2 regions of the Propionibacterium sp. genome follow, and region 1 is predicted to be linked to the other one. Evidence: riboswitches for the same ligand, from Rfam matches in the RefSeq annotation. Region 1 holds a riboswitch; the other holds the start of a gene.
The links. A riboswitch is a leader RNA that binds a small molecule or an ion and turns the genes downstream of it on or off. The one in region 1 is predicted to bind fluoride.
Positions count from the first base shown of each region.

Region 2: linked by a shared signal. The riboswitch ahead of eno (phosphopyruvate hydratase) and the one ahead of ABF648_RS03370 (universal stress protein) in region 1 are both predicted to bind fluoride.

Region 1 covers NZ_JBDNTB010000012.1:3,695-12,424, reverse strand. The annotation lists gene ABF648_RS03400 (cation diffusion facilitator family transporter) at 169-843, opposite strand; partial or broken gene cmtR (Cd(II)/Pb(II)-sensing metalloregulatory transcriptional regulator CmtR) at 1,079-1,390, opposite strand; gene ABF648_RS03390 (hypothetical protein) at 1,643-2,080, shown strand; gene ABF648_RS03385 (uroporphyrinogen-III synthase) at 2,150-3,103, opposite strand; gene ABF648_RS03380 (fluoride efflux transporter FluC) at 3,143-3,514, opposite strand; gene ABF648_RS03375 (fluoride efflux transporter FluC) at 3,511-3,918, opposite strand; gene ABF648_RS03370 (universal stress protein) at 3,915-4,442, opposite strand; fluoride riboswitch at 4,479-4,549, opposite strand; gene ABF648_RS03365 (Rossmann-like domain-containing protein) at 4,754-5,560, shown strand; gene ABF648_RS03360 (NAD(+) synthase) at 5,850-7,898, shown strand; gene ABF648_RS03355 (cytochrome b5 domain-containing protein) at 7,955-8,716, shown strand.
Region 2 covers NZ_JBDNTB010000016.1:17,064-25,793, forward strand. The annotation lists gene ABF648_RS04355 (IclR family transcriptional regulator) at 1-478, shown strand, start outside; gene ABF648_RS04360 (MFS transporter) at 779-2,272, shown strand; gene ABF648_RS04365 (fumarylacetoacetate hydrolase family protein) at 2,351-3,115, shown strand; fluoride riboswitch at 3,212-3,285, shown strand; gene eno (phosphopyruvate hydratase) at 3,343-4,614, shown strand; gene ABF648_RS04375 (hypothetical protein) at 5,063-5,218, shown strand; gene ABF648_RS04380 (MFS transporter) at 5,640-6,875, opposite strand; gene ABF648_RS04385 (hypothetical protein) at 6,927-7,166, opposite strand; gene ABF648_RS04390 (extracellular solute-binding protein) at 7,340-8,032, shown strand; gene ABF648_RS04395 (extracellular solute-binding protein) at 8,013-8,591, shown strand; gene ABF648_RS04400 (carbohydrate ABC transporter permease) at 8,602-8,730, shown strand, end outside.

The sequences.
Region 1 (8,730 bases):
CGCTGCCCGCACCTGAATTGGCTGGGCGCAGGGCTTGGCTCTGATGGACTGCGAAGTTGTGCCGTTTACGTGCACAACGATCGCAGTCCAGCGTGTGGCGGACCTGCTCAGGCAGCGGCCTGAAGACGGGCGGGTGCGCAGCTGATGATCCGCAGCGGCACCGGGCGCTCAGCAACAACCTGGCCCGCAACCCTCCTGCTCACCGGTGAGCACCGACGTGGGAGTCGTGCAGGTCTCCCCGCCCCACGCCTCACGGCCCTCACGCACCGCGAAGTAGACGATGACAAGGCCCGCAACAGGATCGGCCCAGGCCCAGCCGAGGGTGGCATTGAGTACCAGACCGATGAGCACCGCCACCGACAGCGCCGCGCACACCAGGGTCTGCTTCGAGTCCGCCACCGCGGACGCCGAACCCAACTCCTGCCCGGTGCGCCGTTCCAGCAGGCTCAAGCCGGGCATGATCAGCATGGAAGCGATCGCCAGGCCGATTCCGACCGGCGAGTGCTCGGGTGTCTTCAGGCCGATCAGGGTGAGCACCGCGTCGACGAGCACGAAGGCGGCAACCCCGAAGAAGGAGATCGAGATGAGCCGCAGAGCCGCCCTTTCCCGCTTCTCCGGGTCGGGGGCTGCGAACTGCCAGGCAATGGCTGCAGCTGACAGAATTTCAACCACCGAATCGAGACCGAAGCCGATCAGGGCAGTTGAGTTCGCGGCGGCTCCGGACGTCAGGGCGATGATCGCCTCAAGGACGTTGTAGGCAATGGTGCCGGTAACGATCCAGCGAATGCGCCGCTGGAGGATTCGACGCCGATCGTCGGTCAGGGAAGTCGTGATCGTACTCATGCGAGGCCTCCGGTTGAGGTTGTCCGGTACTGGATGATTGCGCTAACGCCCTTGCGCATACATGTGACGCTGCGGTGGATGAATGTGGTCATGCGATTCCTGCCGAACGAGCAGCGACGCCGCCGCCATGATCTGCCTCGGTGCGCACGACGACGCCTCCACCGGTCTCGTCGCTGCTGGCCACTGGCCCTTCGGGGCAGCAGTCGTGGCATGCCTGGGTTTCGTCCTCGCAGTCATTGATGCATGCATGGCCCTCATCCACTGCCAGGAACACGTCGAGCAATGCCGACAGCGCCACACCGATGTGCGGGTCAGCGAGTTCGTAGCGCGTCGAGCGCCCTTCGGGGACGGCCACGACGATTCCGCAGCCACGCAGACAGGAGAGGTGATTTGACACATTTGACCTGGTCAGATCCAGATCGACGGCCATCTCGCCGGGGTGTCCCGGCGCATCGAGCAGCCGCAGCAGGATGCGTGCCCGGGTGGGATCGGCCATCGCATGCCCGATCCGGGCCATGACCTCAATTCGCTCAGCACTGGTCAGCATGGGCTGACCATACATCGGATGCTGACCACTGGATCGCGGTCCGTTCAGTGGTCAGACATCTGGGTCATGTGAGAGCTGCTCCCATGCAATCGCGGCGTTGGCCGGCCGTCTGCCTCCAGGACTGCTCCCCGCAGTGGATGGATCGCTCCTGGCGCATCAGGGAATGGCCCGGTGCATCGCGGCGTTCCCCCTCAGAATGATGACAATCCCTGGTCGGCAGGGGAGCCGGCCACGACCACGAGGAGAGCTGGCATGGCCGACACCAAGAGCGGATTCAGCGCCGAAGAACGCGCCGCGATGAAACAGCGCGCCGACGAGCTGCGTTCGACGAAGGGCCTCAAGGGCGCCGCGAAGCTCGCGAAGGAGTTCGAGGCGTGTGTCGAGGCGATCGAGAAATTGCAGGACGTGGATGGCGATCTCGCCCGAGTCGTGCATCGGATCGTGACCGAAGAGGCGCCCGGCCTCAATCCGAAGACCTGGTACGGGTTCCCGAGCTATGCCAAGGACGGCACTGTGATGATCTTCGTGCAGCCGTCAAGCAAGTTCGGCACCCGCTATCCGACGCTCAACTTCGCTGAGAGCGCCAACCTCGACGACGGCGAGATGTGGCCCGTGTCGTTCGCGGTGACCAGAGTGACGGGTGCCGTGGAAGACAAGATTCGCGCGCTCGTGAAGACAGCCGCGTCCTGACGGCTTCTCCATACTGCCAGGAGCGAAGCAGGGCAGATCCTCCTGAGCTGCACGCGATGCGCCGGGGCCTCAGTCGCTGAGCTGGTCCACGACGAGTCTCACCAGGGCGCCCATTCGCCCCCGGTCGGGGTAGCGCACCGGCAATCCGAGGGCGACGAGGGGTTCCGCAGTCATCGGGCCCACCGCCGACAGTACCAACGAGCCCGCGGCGATCCGGGCCCGTACCTGGGCCAGCTGATCCTCATCAAGCACCGTCAGCCAGCCACTCGCGCCAGGAGCGGAGGTGAAGGCAACGGCATTGAAACGACCACCGGCCAGCTCGGCGCATGCGCGCCCCACCGCCACTGGATCAGCGGGCGCGCCATAGCTGTAGAGCGGCAGTTCGAGCACCACCGCGCCCGCTTCACGCAGCCCACGGATCAGCGCGGGATCGCCGGTCCCGTCGAGCTGAACGGCAACTTTCAGGCCCGAAACACCCCGTGCCACCAGCACATCGCGAATCTCCAGGGAGCTCTCGGAGGGCGCCACCCAGGCAGGAGTCACCCCTACCTGCTTGAGCGCACCCGATGCCTTCGGGCCTCGGGCCAGGACCTCGGTCTTTCCGAGCATCTCCAGGAGATGGGGCACCAGCCCAGCGGGATTGAGCGTCTCCATCCACATCCGAAAACCGAAACCCGTGGTCACCACCACGATGTCGGCTCCATCAGCGATCAGCGCACGCGTCCGCTCGATGAGCGTGGCCTCGTCGGCGCGTTGCTGCACGGCCAAGGTGGGGATGACAGCCACCGATGCCCCGTGGCGCTGCAGCGCCGCCGACAGGTCCTCGGCGCGGCGTTGCGCGGTAACCCAGATTTCGGCGCCGGCCAGCTTTTGCTCCCCCAGCGCTGGACGGTCTGGAGCGCCGGATGGCTCGGCGCGACCTTCAGCTGCCACCGGGGAAGCGCCGCCCACGTGTCCGTCCGCATCACCGAGACCGGCGCCGGCGTTCGCGTCCAGATCCCCTGCTCGTGGCGATTGCTCCATACATCGAGCCTGCCACAGCCTGCCAGTCCACCAGCTACCTCAGCCGACAGCGGCACCGATCGTCCAGCCGAGCAGTGCCACCAACACAGCGATCACCATCATTCCCACCTGGAGACCCAATGCCACGCCACGGCGCCCGGACATTGCCAGCCGCACCACCTCGACATTGGCGGTGCTGAATGTCGTGAACCCGCCCATCAGACCAGTGCCGAGGACGGCCAGCACCGACGCCTCCCCGCCGTGTGTCATGGCGTGGCCGGTGAGCAGGCCGAGCAGGAAGGAGCCGATCATATTGATGGTCAGCGTGCCGATGGGCACCGAGTGCCGCCAGGATCGGCTGATGACGCCGTCGAGCCGGAAGCGACACCACGAGCCGACGCCACCTGCCACGAAAATGAGCACCCAGGTCATGCCGTCTGGCTCCCCGGGTGCATGCGGTCGGCGATCAGCGTGCCGGCCAGGCAGCACAGAAAACCGCCCGCCAGACTCGCCACCAGATAGGCCGCGGTCAGCACCAGGTGGTCACCGCGCAGCAGACCGGTGGTCTGCACCGCGAAGGTGCTGTACGTGGTGAACCCACCCATCACGCCGGTCCCCACACCGAGGCGGATCTGGCGGCGCCAGCCCTCATCGGGGCCGCTGAGCACCAGATGCCGCAGCAGCCAGCCCAGAATGAGAGCGCCGAGCAGGTTGATGGTGAGTACTGTCGCGGGGAAGTGCCCGGCGTGATCGGGCCAGATCGTTGACGCCAGTGCTCGCACCAAGCTCCCGATTCCACCCCCGACAAGCACCAGAACACTGTCAGGGAGCTTCACAGCAGGGGCTCCTTCCAGTCCACGACCGAGATGGGGACCATCAGCACCGGGCGGTGCTGGTGGTGCACGAGATGCATGCCCACCGAGGTTCGCAGCAGCTCGCGCAGGCTGGGCCCGGCGTGGCCCTTCGCGCCGACGACGATCGCCGCGGCGTCCACTGCGCGAACCAGGTGAGTGAGTGCCCGATCCGGGCGGCCGGCCAGATAGCGGAACTGCCAGTCCACACCGCTGCCGGCCAGCAGTGTTTCCAGAACGCTCCGCAGCTGGCTGTCGCGCTCCTGCCAGCTGTCGTCAGGCACATCGGGATCGATCTCAGTGTGGGTGACGGTGCCGTCCGGGTGCTCCTCGACGGTGACGCGCGAGGGGTCGGCGTACCCGATGTACAGCGCACTGCCGAGGGTCTTCGCCCATGCCAGAGCCGTGAGCACGACCAGCTCGCTGGTGCCGGGCTCGGTGCCCACGACCAGGGGATGCCCGGCAAGGGGGACCATCCGGTCCACACTGGGTTGCGGTGTCGGTGTCATGCGGTTCACCCATCCGGGGCAGAATCCGCCCCATGTGAAGGAGCAGGAATCATCAGCCGGGAGGCGGTTCGGGCGAAGCCCAGGCGGAATCCATCGCCGACTTCAGGCTAGCCCAACGGGGAACAGCGCGAGGAGGCGTCCACCCAGGTCAGGAGACACGAAGCGCTCATGGGTGGGATGGGTCCGAGTTCACACTGGCGACCACCGCAGGCTCCGAACGGCCGGCGGCGTTACGATGCGGAGGGAATTCAACGCTGGCGCGTCACCACCGGATGCCCAGACGCCGCCCGTCTCGACCACAAGGACCCCTCATGAGTTGGTCTCTCTACCAGGAACTGCTCTCCCAGATTGACGACTGGAAGGTCACCGAGGGTGCGGTGTTCCCGGTGTGGTCCTACATCAAGACCGAGGACAATGCCGGGCTGGCGATGACCCCACCCGAGATCCCCCACCAGACCTGCTTGGCCGGGAAGCTCGTCGGGATGCCGCTCAGTGAACTGGCTTGTCACGTCATGTCCTGGGATACTCAGGAGGCGACCATCGCGACGGCCGGAGTGAACGCCTTCTACAACAATTCCGAGCGGCTCCCCTCCTTCGGCGACTGCTGGGTGAACACCCCCGACGCCCCGGACACCATCGAATGGATCGAACGGATGGGTTTCGAGAAGGTGGCCTTCATCGGGCACTATCCCGTCCTTGACAACTACCAGGGAAGTTGCAAGTTCACCATCCTGGAGAAACAGCCGCAGCCGGGCGACCTGCCGGACATGGCATGCGACTTCGTGCTGCCCGATCAAGACGCTGTGTTCATCACCGGTGCGACCTTCCCGAACAAGACGATCGTGCACCTGCTCGACATCTGCCGGTCGGCCAATGTGTTCACCGCGCTGTGGGGCCCGACGGTGCCGTTGTCGCCGGTGCTGTTCGACTACGGGGTTCAGGCGGTGTTCGGAACGGTGGTGCGTGAACCCGCCGCGGCCAGGGCGATCCTCGAGCAGGGTTCCTGCATCATGAAGGCCAGCGACCACCTGCAGCGGGTGCTGCTCAGCAACGACCCCTACGCACGCGCCGCGATGGTCAAGCCCCGAGCCGAAGGCGTGACCGGGCACCTCTTCTGACCCGGGCCCTTGGGATGGACGTCGATGGTGCGCTGTCCAGCGCGCGATGCCCGAAATGGCGCAGATCTCGGCGCTCAGGAAATCGAGTGATAGATTCCGCACGAATTCCATCACCGGCCACCCTCCGGCAACCAGCATCGTCACGTCGTACGCTCGGATCGCGAGTTGGGGCCGAGGTTGGGTCCACCCGGCGTTTCACGGCATCAGGGATCTCGGGGCGCGCCACCGGACACTCCCCGGAGGCCAGCAGACTCGCGCTGATGCAGCACGCGATCCGACCAGGAGATCCATGAACTTCTCGTCCCTCTACGACCAGGGCTTTGCGCGCATCGCGGCGTGCACCTCCGCCACTGCGGTCGCTGACCCAGCCACCAATGTGGCGCGCATCATCGAGCACACCACCGAGCTCAGCGCCCAGGGCGTCGCGGTGGCAGCTTTCCCGGAGCTGGGCCTCACCGGCTACGCGATCGACGACCTGCTGCTGCAAGATCCGGTTCTGGACGCCACATGCGAGGCCATCGAGATGCTTCGAGAGGCCTCGGCAGACCTGCTTCCGATGATCGTGGTGGGTGCGCCGTTGCGCAACGGAAATCGGCTGTACAACTGCGCCGTGGTGATGCACCGTGGTCATGTGCTGGGCGTGGTGCCCAAGAGCTACCTGCCCACCTATCGCGAGTTCTACGAGCGCCGCCACTTCGCCAGCGGAGTCGGCATCGGCGGTACCGTCGAGATCAACGGGGAACAGATCCCCTTCGGCGCGGGGCTGCTGTTCCGGGCGTCAGACATTGCGGGCATGGTCATCCATGTCGAGGTCTGCGAGGACATGTGGGTGCCGATCCCGCCCAGCGCCACTGCGGCGCTGGCAGGTGCAACGGTCCTGGTCAATATCTCGGGCTCCCCCATCACGATCGGGCGCGCCGAGGACCGCCATCTGCTGTGCCGCAGTTCCAGCGCCCGCGATCTCGCCGCTTATGTGTACTGCGCAGCCGGGATCGGGGAGTCCTCCACCGACCTGTCCTGGGACGGCCAGACGATGATCTACGAGCGGGGCCACCTGCTTGCCCAAACCGAGCGTTTTCCCTTGTCACCTGGCCACAGCCTGGCCGATGTCGATCTCGACGTACTGCGTCAGGACCGGATGCGCCAGGGCACCTTCGAGGACAATGCGCTTGCCCAGGGCATCGGCGCCCAGCAGGCAGGCAGCGAGCACGAGGCCTTTCGCGTCATCGATTTCACTCTCGATCCGCCGCGCACCGATCTCGGCCTGGCTCGCGAGGTGGAACGCTTTCCCTTCGTCCCGGCAGACGAGGCGCGGCTGAACCAGGACTGCTACGAGGGCTACAACATCCAGGTGTACAGCCTCAGCAAACGCCTTGGGGCGATCGGCGGGGCGAAGATCGTCATCGGCATCTCGGGCGGGCTGGATTCCACGCATGCCCTGCTGGTGGCGGCGAAGGCGATGGATCTGGCCGGGCGCCCGCGCTCGGACATCCTCACCTTCACGATGCCCGGCTTCGCCACCAGCGCGCACACCAGGAACAATGCGACAGCCCTGTCGCTGGCACTGGGCACCACCTTCGAGACCCTCGACATCCGCCCGGCCGCCGAGCAGATGCTCAAAGACCTCGGTCATGCCCCCGATGTCTACGACGTCACCTACGAAAACGTGCAGGCCGGGCTGCGAACCGACTACCTGTTCCGCATCGCCAACCAGCGCGGCGGCATCGTGCTGGGCACCGGCGACCTGTCCGAGCTGGCGCTGGGCTGGTGCACCTACGGCGTGGGCGACCAGATGAGCCACTACGCCGTGAACTGCGGTGTGCCCAAGACGCTGATGCAACACCTGATCCGCTGGGTCATCGCGAGCGGACAGTTCTCGGACGAGGTGGGCGGCATCCTCCAGTCGATCCTCGATACTGAGATCACCCCTGAACTCGTGCCGGTGGCCGAGGGCGAGAAACCGCAGAGCACCCAGGACACCATCGGTCCCTATGCATTGCACGACTTCACGCTGTACTACTGGCTGCGCTTCGGGCTGCGCCCATCCAAGATCGCCTTCCTCGCCCAGCACGCCTGGTCCGAAGTGGACGCCGGTGCATGGCCGGTGAACTTTCCGGAAGCCGAGCGGATGTCCTATTCGCTGGCAGAGATCAAGTCGTGGCTGAAGGTTTTCTGCCGGCGCTTCATGAACAACCAGTTCAAGCGCACCGCGATCCCGAATGGCCCGAAGGTGCTTGCCGGAGGCTCGTTGTCGCCGCGCGGGGATTGGCGCTCCCCTTCCGACGCCAGCGCCGCAGCGTGGCTCGCCGACCTGTGCCGGGTTCCTGACGGCAGGTGAACCGGTGATTCCCCACCACCCCGTATGGTTGATGGATCAACCGGACGGGGACTCCAATGCTGCAACTCAACATCTTCGACACCGTCGCCGGCTTGCCGGTGCACGCGCTGATCGTGCACTTTGCGGTGGTTCTGTTGCCCCTCGCCAGCCTGGCTCTCATCGCTGAGGTCATCCGCCCGGCGTGGCGGCAGCGCTACGGGCTGATCACCGTTGTGGTCCTCACCGTGGGGGTGGGGGCAGCGGTGATCTCAAGACTTTCCGGCGAACAGCTGGCCACACACCTCGGCCGGCCGGTGACGCACGCCACCTGGGGCACCATCACCACGGCCGTTTCCATCGCGTTGTGGCTTGCCAGCATCATCTACGTGAGGCTCACCCGCATCCCGGACGGCCAGCCGGCAGATCGACCCAGAGCTGGTGTCGCCGGTGTGGCCACCGTGGTACTGGCCCTGGCCACGCTGGGAGCCGTCACGGTGACAGGGCACAGCGGAGCCGAGGCTGCTTGGGGAGGTCGTGTCGTCGAGACAACTCCCCCGAGCGCTACTGCGACGACTGCCCCAGGAAACTCCGCCAGCCCCGCGCAGACCACCTACACCATGGCCGATGTGGCAACGCACAACTCGGCCTCGTCCTGCTGGGCCGCGATCGAGGGCACTGTCTACGACCTCACCAACTGGATCAACAGGCATCCCGGCGGCAGCCAGCACATCCTCGCGCTGTGCGGCACTGACGGCACAAGCACCTTCGAGGGCCAGCATTCCGGAGACCGACGCCCGGCCTCCGAGCTGGCCAACTACAAGATCGGCACACTCAGCTGACACTTGTCCGCGCA
Region 2 (8,730 bases), on a different contig from region 1:
GCTCGACGGAACCGACGTGGTCTATCTCGCGCGTCACGAAGGAGCCGCGCCGCTGAGGCTGTCGGCAGGTGTCGGTGACCGCTTCCCCGCCTCCATCACTGCCGTGGGCAATGCCCTTCTGATGGCGCTGGACCCCCATGATGTGGAAGCACGTTATGCGGCTGTCGGCGACTTCCCCAGCTACACGTCTCATTCGACGAAGACGTTCGAGGAGCTCCAGGCGAAACTCGAGGCTTCCCGGGAGCGCGGATACTCGTTGGACCGCTCTGAAACCTTCCCCAACGTGAACGGAATCGCAATGCCGGTGCCCGCCCGCCATCCGGGTGAGAATGCCCTGGCCATCGGGGTGTCCTTCATCGGCTCCACAGATGACTTCCAGGTGCCCGAGGAGCGCATGATGCGGGTGGCAGAGGCGCTGCGCGAGGCTGTGCGCCAGCTGACCAATCCGATGTCGCGCGATGCGCTGATGGCTCCCTGAGCCAGATCCGGCAGATCACTCTCGGGAATCCACCCACAGACACGGCAGTCACGGCTCAGGCATCGCCCTACGGGTTCGCCCGGCTGTCACTGCCGGTGTGCACGTGCACTCGCCGGACACCCCCGCAAGGCCCGGCAGATTTCCAATTGATCATCCCAATTCGTTCATTACTATGGACACCGTTCAGAATGCTGGATATGCTGGGGTGCAACGCAGCGAAGCGAAACAACCGCATTGAAGCGGCAATCATTGGGCACCGGTACTCGCTGGAGCTCATTCGTGTTCTGCAAGGGAGCAGTGATGAATGCACATTTCGCGCATGAGGTGGCGGAGACATCTCGAGGCCATGACGACCCCGAGTACGCCGAGAATTTGCAACGGGCAACCCTCGCCAGCTCGGTGGGGAGCGCGTTGGAATATTACGATTTCGCGCTGTACGGCTTGGCCTCAGCGCTGATCTTCGGCAAGCTGTTCTTTCCCGCCCTGGGCGAGGGAACAGCACTGATAGCGTCCCTGGCCACCTTCGGAGTCGGGTTCCTGGCCCGGCCGATCGGCGGCTTCTTCTTCGGCGCAATGGGCGACCGGCTCGGACGCAAGACCGTGCTGCTGATCACCATCGCCCTGATGGGCGGCGCCAGCACCCTCGTCGGCGTGCTGCCCACAGGTGAGCAGATCGGCATGTGGGCTCCGGTGCTGTTGATCTTCCTGCGGCTGTGCCAGGGCTTCGGCGCCGGCGCCGAGCAGGCCGGCTCCACCACGCTGATGGCCGAGTATGCACCGCCAGAACGACGCGGCTTCTTCGCCGCACTTCCCTTCATCGGCATCTACCTCGGCACGCTGCTGGCGTCCGGTGTGTTCGCCCTTGTCACCATGGTTCCCGATCACCTGCTCTTCTCGTGGGTGTGGCGCGTGCCCTTCCTGCTCTCCGTGGCTCTGATCGCCGTGGCGGTGTGGATCAGGTCCCACCTTCGCGAGAGCCCCACCTTCATCACACTGGAGGCCCAGGACGAGGTTGTGGATCACCCGCTGAAGGACCTCATGCAGCACTCCCGCGGCAATGTGCTTCGCGGCATCGGCCTGCGGATGGCTGAGAACGGCGGTTCATACCTCTTCCAGACCCTGGCCGTCTCCTTCGCTGTCATGTGGGGCGTCACCAAGTCGTGGGGTTCGCTCGCGGTCGCCATCAGTTCCGTCATCGGCATTTTCACCGTTCCGCTGGCTGGCAAGATCTCCGACCGGGTCGGCCGCAAGCCCGTCTATCGCACAGGCGCCGCGGTCATCATGGTGGTCGCCTTCCCGGGCTGGTACCTGCTGTCGAAGGGCAATGTCGCTCTGGCCATCATGGTCATCACCGTGGCCATCAGCTTCGGCGTCTGCATCATGCTGGGTGCGCAGTGCGCGATGATGCCCGAGCTGTTCGGCAACCGGCGTCGCTACATCGGTGTCGCGTCTGCCCGTGAGATCTCCGCAGTGCTGGCCGGTGGTCTTGCCCCGATCCTCGGCGCCTGGCTGCTCAACATCACGCACAAGGCGTGGTGGCCGCTGGCGATCTACGCTTTCGTGCTCGGCGGCATCACCTTTGTGACTACCTTCCTGGTTCCAGAGACCAAGGGCCGCGACCTCACCCTGCTGACCGATGCCGGTGAGAAGGAGCCCGCCCAGGAAGCAGAACAGCTGGCACCCCTGTCCGAGGACGACTCCAGCCGCCTGACCCTCGACACCACTCCGATCGACGTCACCACGGACGTCCTCGGAACTACCGAGATCAAAGCATCCAAAAGGATCATTTCCTGAGTCCTGTGTGATGTGCGGGGCATCGTCGCTGATGCTCCGCACCTCCCGGGGAAGTCAACTGTTGAACAAGGAGCAAGCATGAGATTGGCACGAATCCAGACCCCCCAAGGGCCTCGCCAGGTGGTTCAGGACGGTGAGAACTGGGCGGTCGTGAAGGATCTCTTCGCGCTCGAGCTGGAGCGCACCGGGGAGGTCTTCCCTGTGCAGGGCGCCACGCTGCTGGCACCCACACAGCCGCTCGTGGTGCTCGGCATGGCGCACAATTCCGGGCCCGAGGATCGTAAGCTCCCGCCGCAGGCGTTCAGCAAATCGGCCCGCAGCGTTGTGGGGCCGGGCGCTCCGGTGGAACTGGACCCCACGCTGGGCCAGATCAACATCGAGGGCGAGCTCGTGGTGATCATGCGCAAGACCAGCCGCCGTCTCACTCCCGAAGAGGTGCCGGAGTCGATCCTGGGCTACTGCATCGGCAATGATGTCACCAATGTCACCCAGGCTGATCTGGACGAGAAGATGACGCAGGTGAAGAACGGCGACGGATACACCCCACTCGGCCCGTGGATCGAGACCGATCTCGACCCCGATCATCTGCGCATCGACGTCAGCCTGGACGGCCAATCCGTCGCCTCGGCCAACACAGATGGACTGGCCTGGAACATCACCGAGCAGCTGGTCTGCCTGACGCGCTATCTCACGCTGGGGCCGGGCGATGCCCTGCTCACCGGGTCGCCGTCCACCTGGGCGACCATCAGCCCTGGTCAGCGCACCGACATCACGATCGAGGGTATCGGCACCCTGTCGAATCCGTCGGTCCAGGTGTCTGCACTGGCCTCTGCGTCTGTGTGAGCTGCACAACTTCAGTTGCGTGATCTGTGCCCGGTTCCGGCTGTTCGCCGGAGCCGGGCACATTTTTCGGCCGATCCGCGCCGAAGAGCGGCATAGAATGACATCGGCGATGGAACCCGCCCGGGCTCAAAGCCCAAACCGCCGTTTTGGCTGACAGTCCCTACCCGTGAATGCACGGGCAGAGGCTGTGGTGCCCTCCCCCGTGTGCTGAACATGAGGAGTGCGTTATGTCTGTGCCCGCTATTTCATCAGTCACTGCCCTGGAGATCCTCGATTCCCGAGGACGCCCGACCATCAAGGTTGGGCTGTCGCTGTCTGGGGGCACCCATGCGGAGGCAATGGTGCCGTCCGGAGCTTCCACGGGCAGCCGTGAGGCCGTTGAGCTGCGTGACCACGAGGGTGCACGTTTTCACGGACTCGGCGTCCTGAAGGCCGTGCACAATGTCACCGGTGAGATCGCCAGAACCCTCTGCGGGCGTTCTTTCGACTCTTTCCAGGAGCTGGACAAAGAACTCATCGCCCTCGACGGCACGCCGAACAAGTCCCGCCTCGGGGCCAATGCCATTCTGGGCGTCTCGATGGCCTACACCCGCGCGCTCGCCGCCGTGGAGGGGAAGGAACTCTTCCAGTTCCTGCCGGGGATCGCCAGCCAGCCCCCGCGCCTGCCAGTGCCCTGTTTCAATGTGCTGAATGGCGGTGTCCATGCGGCGAACCCGCTGGACTTCCAGGAGTTCATGATCAGCCCAATCGGAGCCACTTCGATGCGCGAGGCGGTGCGGGCGGGTGCCGAAATCTATGCCACCTTGCGCGACCAGCTGAAGGCCGCGGGACACCCTGTGGGCCTGGGCGACGAGGGAGGTTTCGCGCCTGACTTCAGCGAACCAGAGCAGGCGCTGGAGGCCCTGGTCCGGGCAATCGACGGGGCAGGCCATGTGCTGGGGCCCGGGGGCGTGGCGATCGCGATGGATCCGGCCTCCTCGGAATTCCACCAAACTGACGGTGGCTATCTTGTCAACGGGAAGCACATCAGTAGCGACGACATGATCAAGCGCTATGCAGACATCACGGCAAACTTCCCGGTTTGGTTGCTCGAGGACGGCCTGGCGGAGAATGACTGGGCCGGTTGGGAAAAGCTCACGGCCACCCTCGGTGACAGACTTGAGCTGGTCGGCGATGACATCTTCTGCACAAATCCGGCCATCATCAAGAAGGGCATCGAGCAGCACGTCGCGAACGCCTCGCTGATCAAGCTGAACCAGATTGGCACGGTGAGTGAGACTCTGGAGGCCATGAACGTGTGCGCGAAGGCCGGATATCGCCAGTTCATGTCCCACCGCTCGGGCGAGACCCCCGATACATTCATCGCGGATCTCGCCGTGGCCACCGGCTGCGGCCACATCAAGACCGGGGCGCCTGCCCGCGGCGAGCGCGTCGCCAAATACAACCGGCTCATGGAGATCGAGGCCGAGCACCCCGATCTCGACTACGGTCTCGCCTGACGAGCTGGACCAGGTTCTGACCACTGTGCCCGGTTCCGGCTGTTCGCCGGGGCCAGGCACAGCTGCGCTCGACAAACTTCAGACGTCAATGACGAGCACGATCAGCTCTCAATGCGCTCACCGCATCTGCCAATGGCAACTGCCTGCCGCACCGGCCATCGGCTCGAGCAAGGACCTCGGCAAAGTCGGCTGAGCAGCCTCGTCGGGACACTCAGCGGCAAAGCAGATGGCGGAGTGCTCATCACCACGTGTTCCTGGATGGGTGCGAGCGCCCTGGCTCGGGTGGCCGGGATGCCGAGTGCGGTGGCGCGGCGTTCGTTTGCACCCTCGCCGGTTCCTCGTTCGACGAGGATGTCTGACAGCTGCGCCAGCGAAGCGTCAAGCCACACGGCGCCTCGGGCGCGAGGAGCCCGTACAGACCGGCGACGCTGATGTCCGAGGCCGCAAAGTGGCGGGCGCGGACCGGCCTGGCACGACGATCATCTTCGTCAAGAACCAGCGTCACCCTGAATTCATCCGGCAGCGTTTCGGCATTGCCCATCCCGAATACGCCGGGAAATTCGCCCAGGTGGTCACCCATGCCACTGACTACGCCAGTCGCTGATCGACGACTTCTCGGTCGAGGAGAAGGCTCCGCATGGCGCAATTTCCGTCGACATGCCCGACACTGGAATTGATGTGCACGAGGTAGTCAACCTGGTGTTCCTCAAGAAAGTGCACCCAAGGACCAAGTTCTGGCAAATGATCGGACGCGACACCCGACTGTGCCTCGATCTCTGTGGATCGGGCCAGGACAACACCGATTTTCTGGTACTTGATTTCTGCAGTGATCTCCAGGGCTTCGGGAAAGAAGGCTCTGCTGGAGCAGAGACCCCGCTGCTGGGAGCAGCGGCAGGCAACGAGTGGTGGATCGACGTCACTCTGCCGATACTCCCGGCGAATCCGTCTCCGTCGACCTGCACGGAGTCACGCCATCCCGGAGAACGTTGCCCGGCCCTGCACGCACTGCGGGTGAGTCCCGAACATCACCCCGACGAGACAGCCGACTCCCCCGACGCGGTCGTCAACGGCCTTGCGGCTGGCACCACGATCAGCGCGAATATCGCCATGATGCCGACAGCCAGCAGCGCGTGCAGCACTCCGAAGTGGTCACCCAGGAAGCCCAGCAGCGACGGGCCACCCAGAAAGGCGCCGTAGCCGATGGTGGACACCACCGAGATCCGGTAGGACGTCCGCAACGGATCATCCCCAGCAGCCGACATGCCGACCGGGAATCCAAGGCTCGCGCCGACACCCCAGATGGCGGCGCCGACGAAGGCCAGCCAGGGCGGGCCGAGGACCACCAGCAGGCAGCCCACCACCGCAGCACTGAAGAGCACCCGCAGCACCGCCACCCGACCATAGCGATCGAGCATGGCGGTACCGAGAATGCGACCACAGGTCATGAACACCAGGAAGACCGACAGCGCCACCACGCCGAGAGCGGTGGGCAGGTGATGACCCTCCACGAAGGCCACTGCCATCCAGTCATTGGCTGCGCCCTCGGTGAACGCAGCCGCGAGTACCATGACGCCGATGAGCAGGGTCCTCGGCTCGGTCCAGGCCGATCGCGCCGCCGGCGCCACGACGGCAACCTGGTCTCCAGCCGTGGTTTCGGCGCGCGTCACCATGCCATCGGGCAGGTATCGCCCACTGCCCCACCATGCGGCGATGCCGACGACCACGACCATCCCGGCGATGTGCGCGAGCAATGGTACGTGCAACCAGATCAAACCTGCCGAGACGAGGGCAGCGACCACCGTTCCGCCGCTGAACGCAGCATGGAACCAGGGCATGATGGCGTGTCCGGTCTCCACCTCGATGAAGGTGCCCTCCAGATTCTGGGCGACATCCCAGATGCCGATGCCCAGCCCGGTGAGGAACATCGTGAGGATCATCACCGGCAGCGGCGCCCTCACGGTGATGGCGACCGCGGCCATCAGCAGACCTGGCAGCATGAGGAACAGCCCGAGCCGCACGGTGTTGCGAGTGCCGATGGCCCGCGCGATGCGCCCGGCGATCGGCAGGCCGCACAACGAGCCGAAGGATACGCCCAGCAGCAGAATGCTCAGCTGGCCGGGGCTGAACCCCAGGTGCTGCTTGATGTCGGGGATCCTTGACGTCCAGCTCGCTGTGGCCATGCCATTGACGGCGAACACCAGCAGGTCACCATTGCGTGCCCAGATGGTGGCGCCACCGCCGGTGTCGTGTCGTGCGCTCATGGTCCCCCTCGTCCAGCCAATCCTCGTATACCCCATAGACCGTGTGTGCCGTCAGTGCCCGAACGCTCCGGTCAGATCATTGTGGCGCAGCCGGGGGCCGCCGGTGATTGACCCTGACTCAGCACTCCGGACATCCTCCGAGCTGACCCTGACCAAACCAGAGATGGCAGCGATGTGCACATCGTGGACGAAATCCAGAAAGGCGAGTAAAATTTCGAATTTCGCCCGTTTTGGGTTCCATCCACCCTTCGAGAAAAATGAAAAATTTCTTTGATTGTCTTCAGAAATCATAATTTCCCGCTGAACCGCCGCTTTCTCAAAATCCCTTGCAGGAGTCCCGGACAGCGCATATCGTGAGAAGACCGAAAGTTACTTATGCAACGTGGCATAAGTTTTAACTCTTAGGTCATGAATCCACAAGGAGCATCATGCGATCACGGTTTCGATCATTTTGATTCCACGGCTTGACCCTGATTTCGGTGGGTGCCTTGGCGTTGTCGGGCTGTTCGGGGAATTCTGGCTCAGGGTCATCCGGCGGCGCCGCCGACCGCGGCCCCATCACCTATGTGCAGGGCAAGGACAACAACAATGTCGTCCGCCCCATCCTGCAGAAGTGGAACGACGCGCACCCGAACGAGCAGGTCACGTTCAAGGAGCAGTCGGACAATGCCGACCAGCAGCACGATGATCTGGTGCAGCATTTCCAGGCCAAGGATCCCAACTACGATGTGGCGTCGATCGATCTGATCTGGACCGCTGAGTTCGCCGCGAAGGGCTGGCTGCAACCCCTCAAGGACCAGTTCGCCATCGACACGTCCGGCCTGATGAAGCCCACCGTCGAGGGCGCCACATACAACAACACGCTCTATGCGGCACCGATGGTCTCCGATGGCGGCCTGCTGTTCTACCGCAAGGATCTTGTTCCGACTCCTCCCGGCACCTGGGACGAGATGATGTCGGAGTGCAATATCGCCAAGCAGAACAACATGGACTGCTATGCAGGCCAGTTCGCCCAGTATGAGGGCCTGACCGTGAATGTGGCCGAGGCGATCAACACCAATGGCGGCACGATCATCGCCCCCAACAGCACGACGCCGACCCTGGACACCCCCCCAGGCGAAAGCCGGTCTACAGAGGTTGGTCACCGGGTTCAATGACGGCAACATCCCCCAGGCCGCGCTGACCTATCAGGAGGAGCAGGGCCGCCAGTCCTTCGAGGCCGGCAAGCTCATGTTCATGCGCAATTGGCCCTATGTCTACTCGCTGGCCTCCACAGATGGCTCCTCGGTGGTGAAGGACAAGTTCGGGGTGGCACCGCTGCCAGGTGTGGTCGGTGTGAACAATGGTGTGGGCGTCTCGAGCCTGGGTGGTCACAACCTCGGGATGAGTGCCTACTCCAAGCACAAGGGCACCGCGCTGGACTTCATGAAATTCATCGAGTCCGAGGAGATTCAGCGTTTCTTCGTGACCCAGGCCTCCAATGCACCGGTCATGGAGAAGCTCTACGACGATCCGGATCTGAACAAGCAGCTGCCTTACCTGTCCACCCTGAAGACCTCGATCCAGACCGCCATGCCCCGCCCCGTGACGCCCTACTATCCGGCAGTCACAAAGGCGATCCAGGACAACTCGACCGACGCCCTGAAGGGTTCGAAGAGCGTTGACCAGGCCCTCACCGACATGGGCAATGCGATTAAAGCCGCGTCGGGAAGCTGACGAGGCCACCATGTCCACATCTGCGAAGACACCTGGCGGGGTGCGTCCTGGCGGCGCACCCCGCAGGGGTGAGCCGGAACGGATCGGCCTGCAAGATATGCACCGACGCCAGGTTCGCAATGCCTGGCTCCTCATTGCC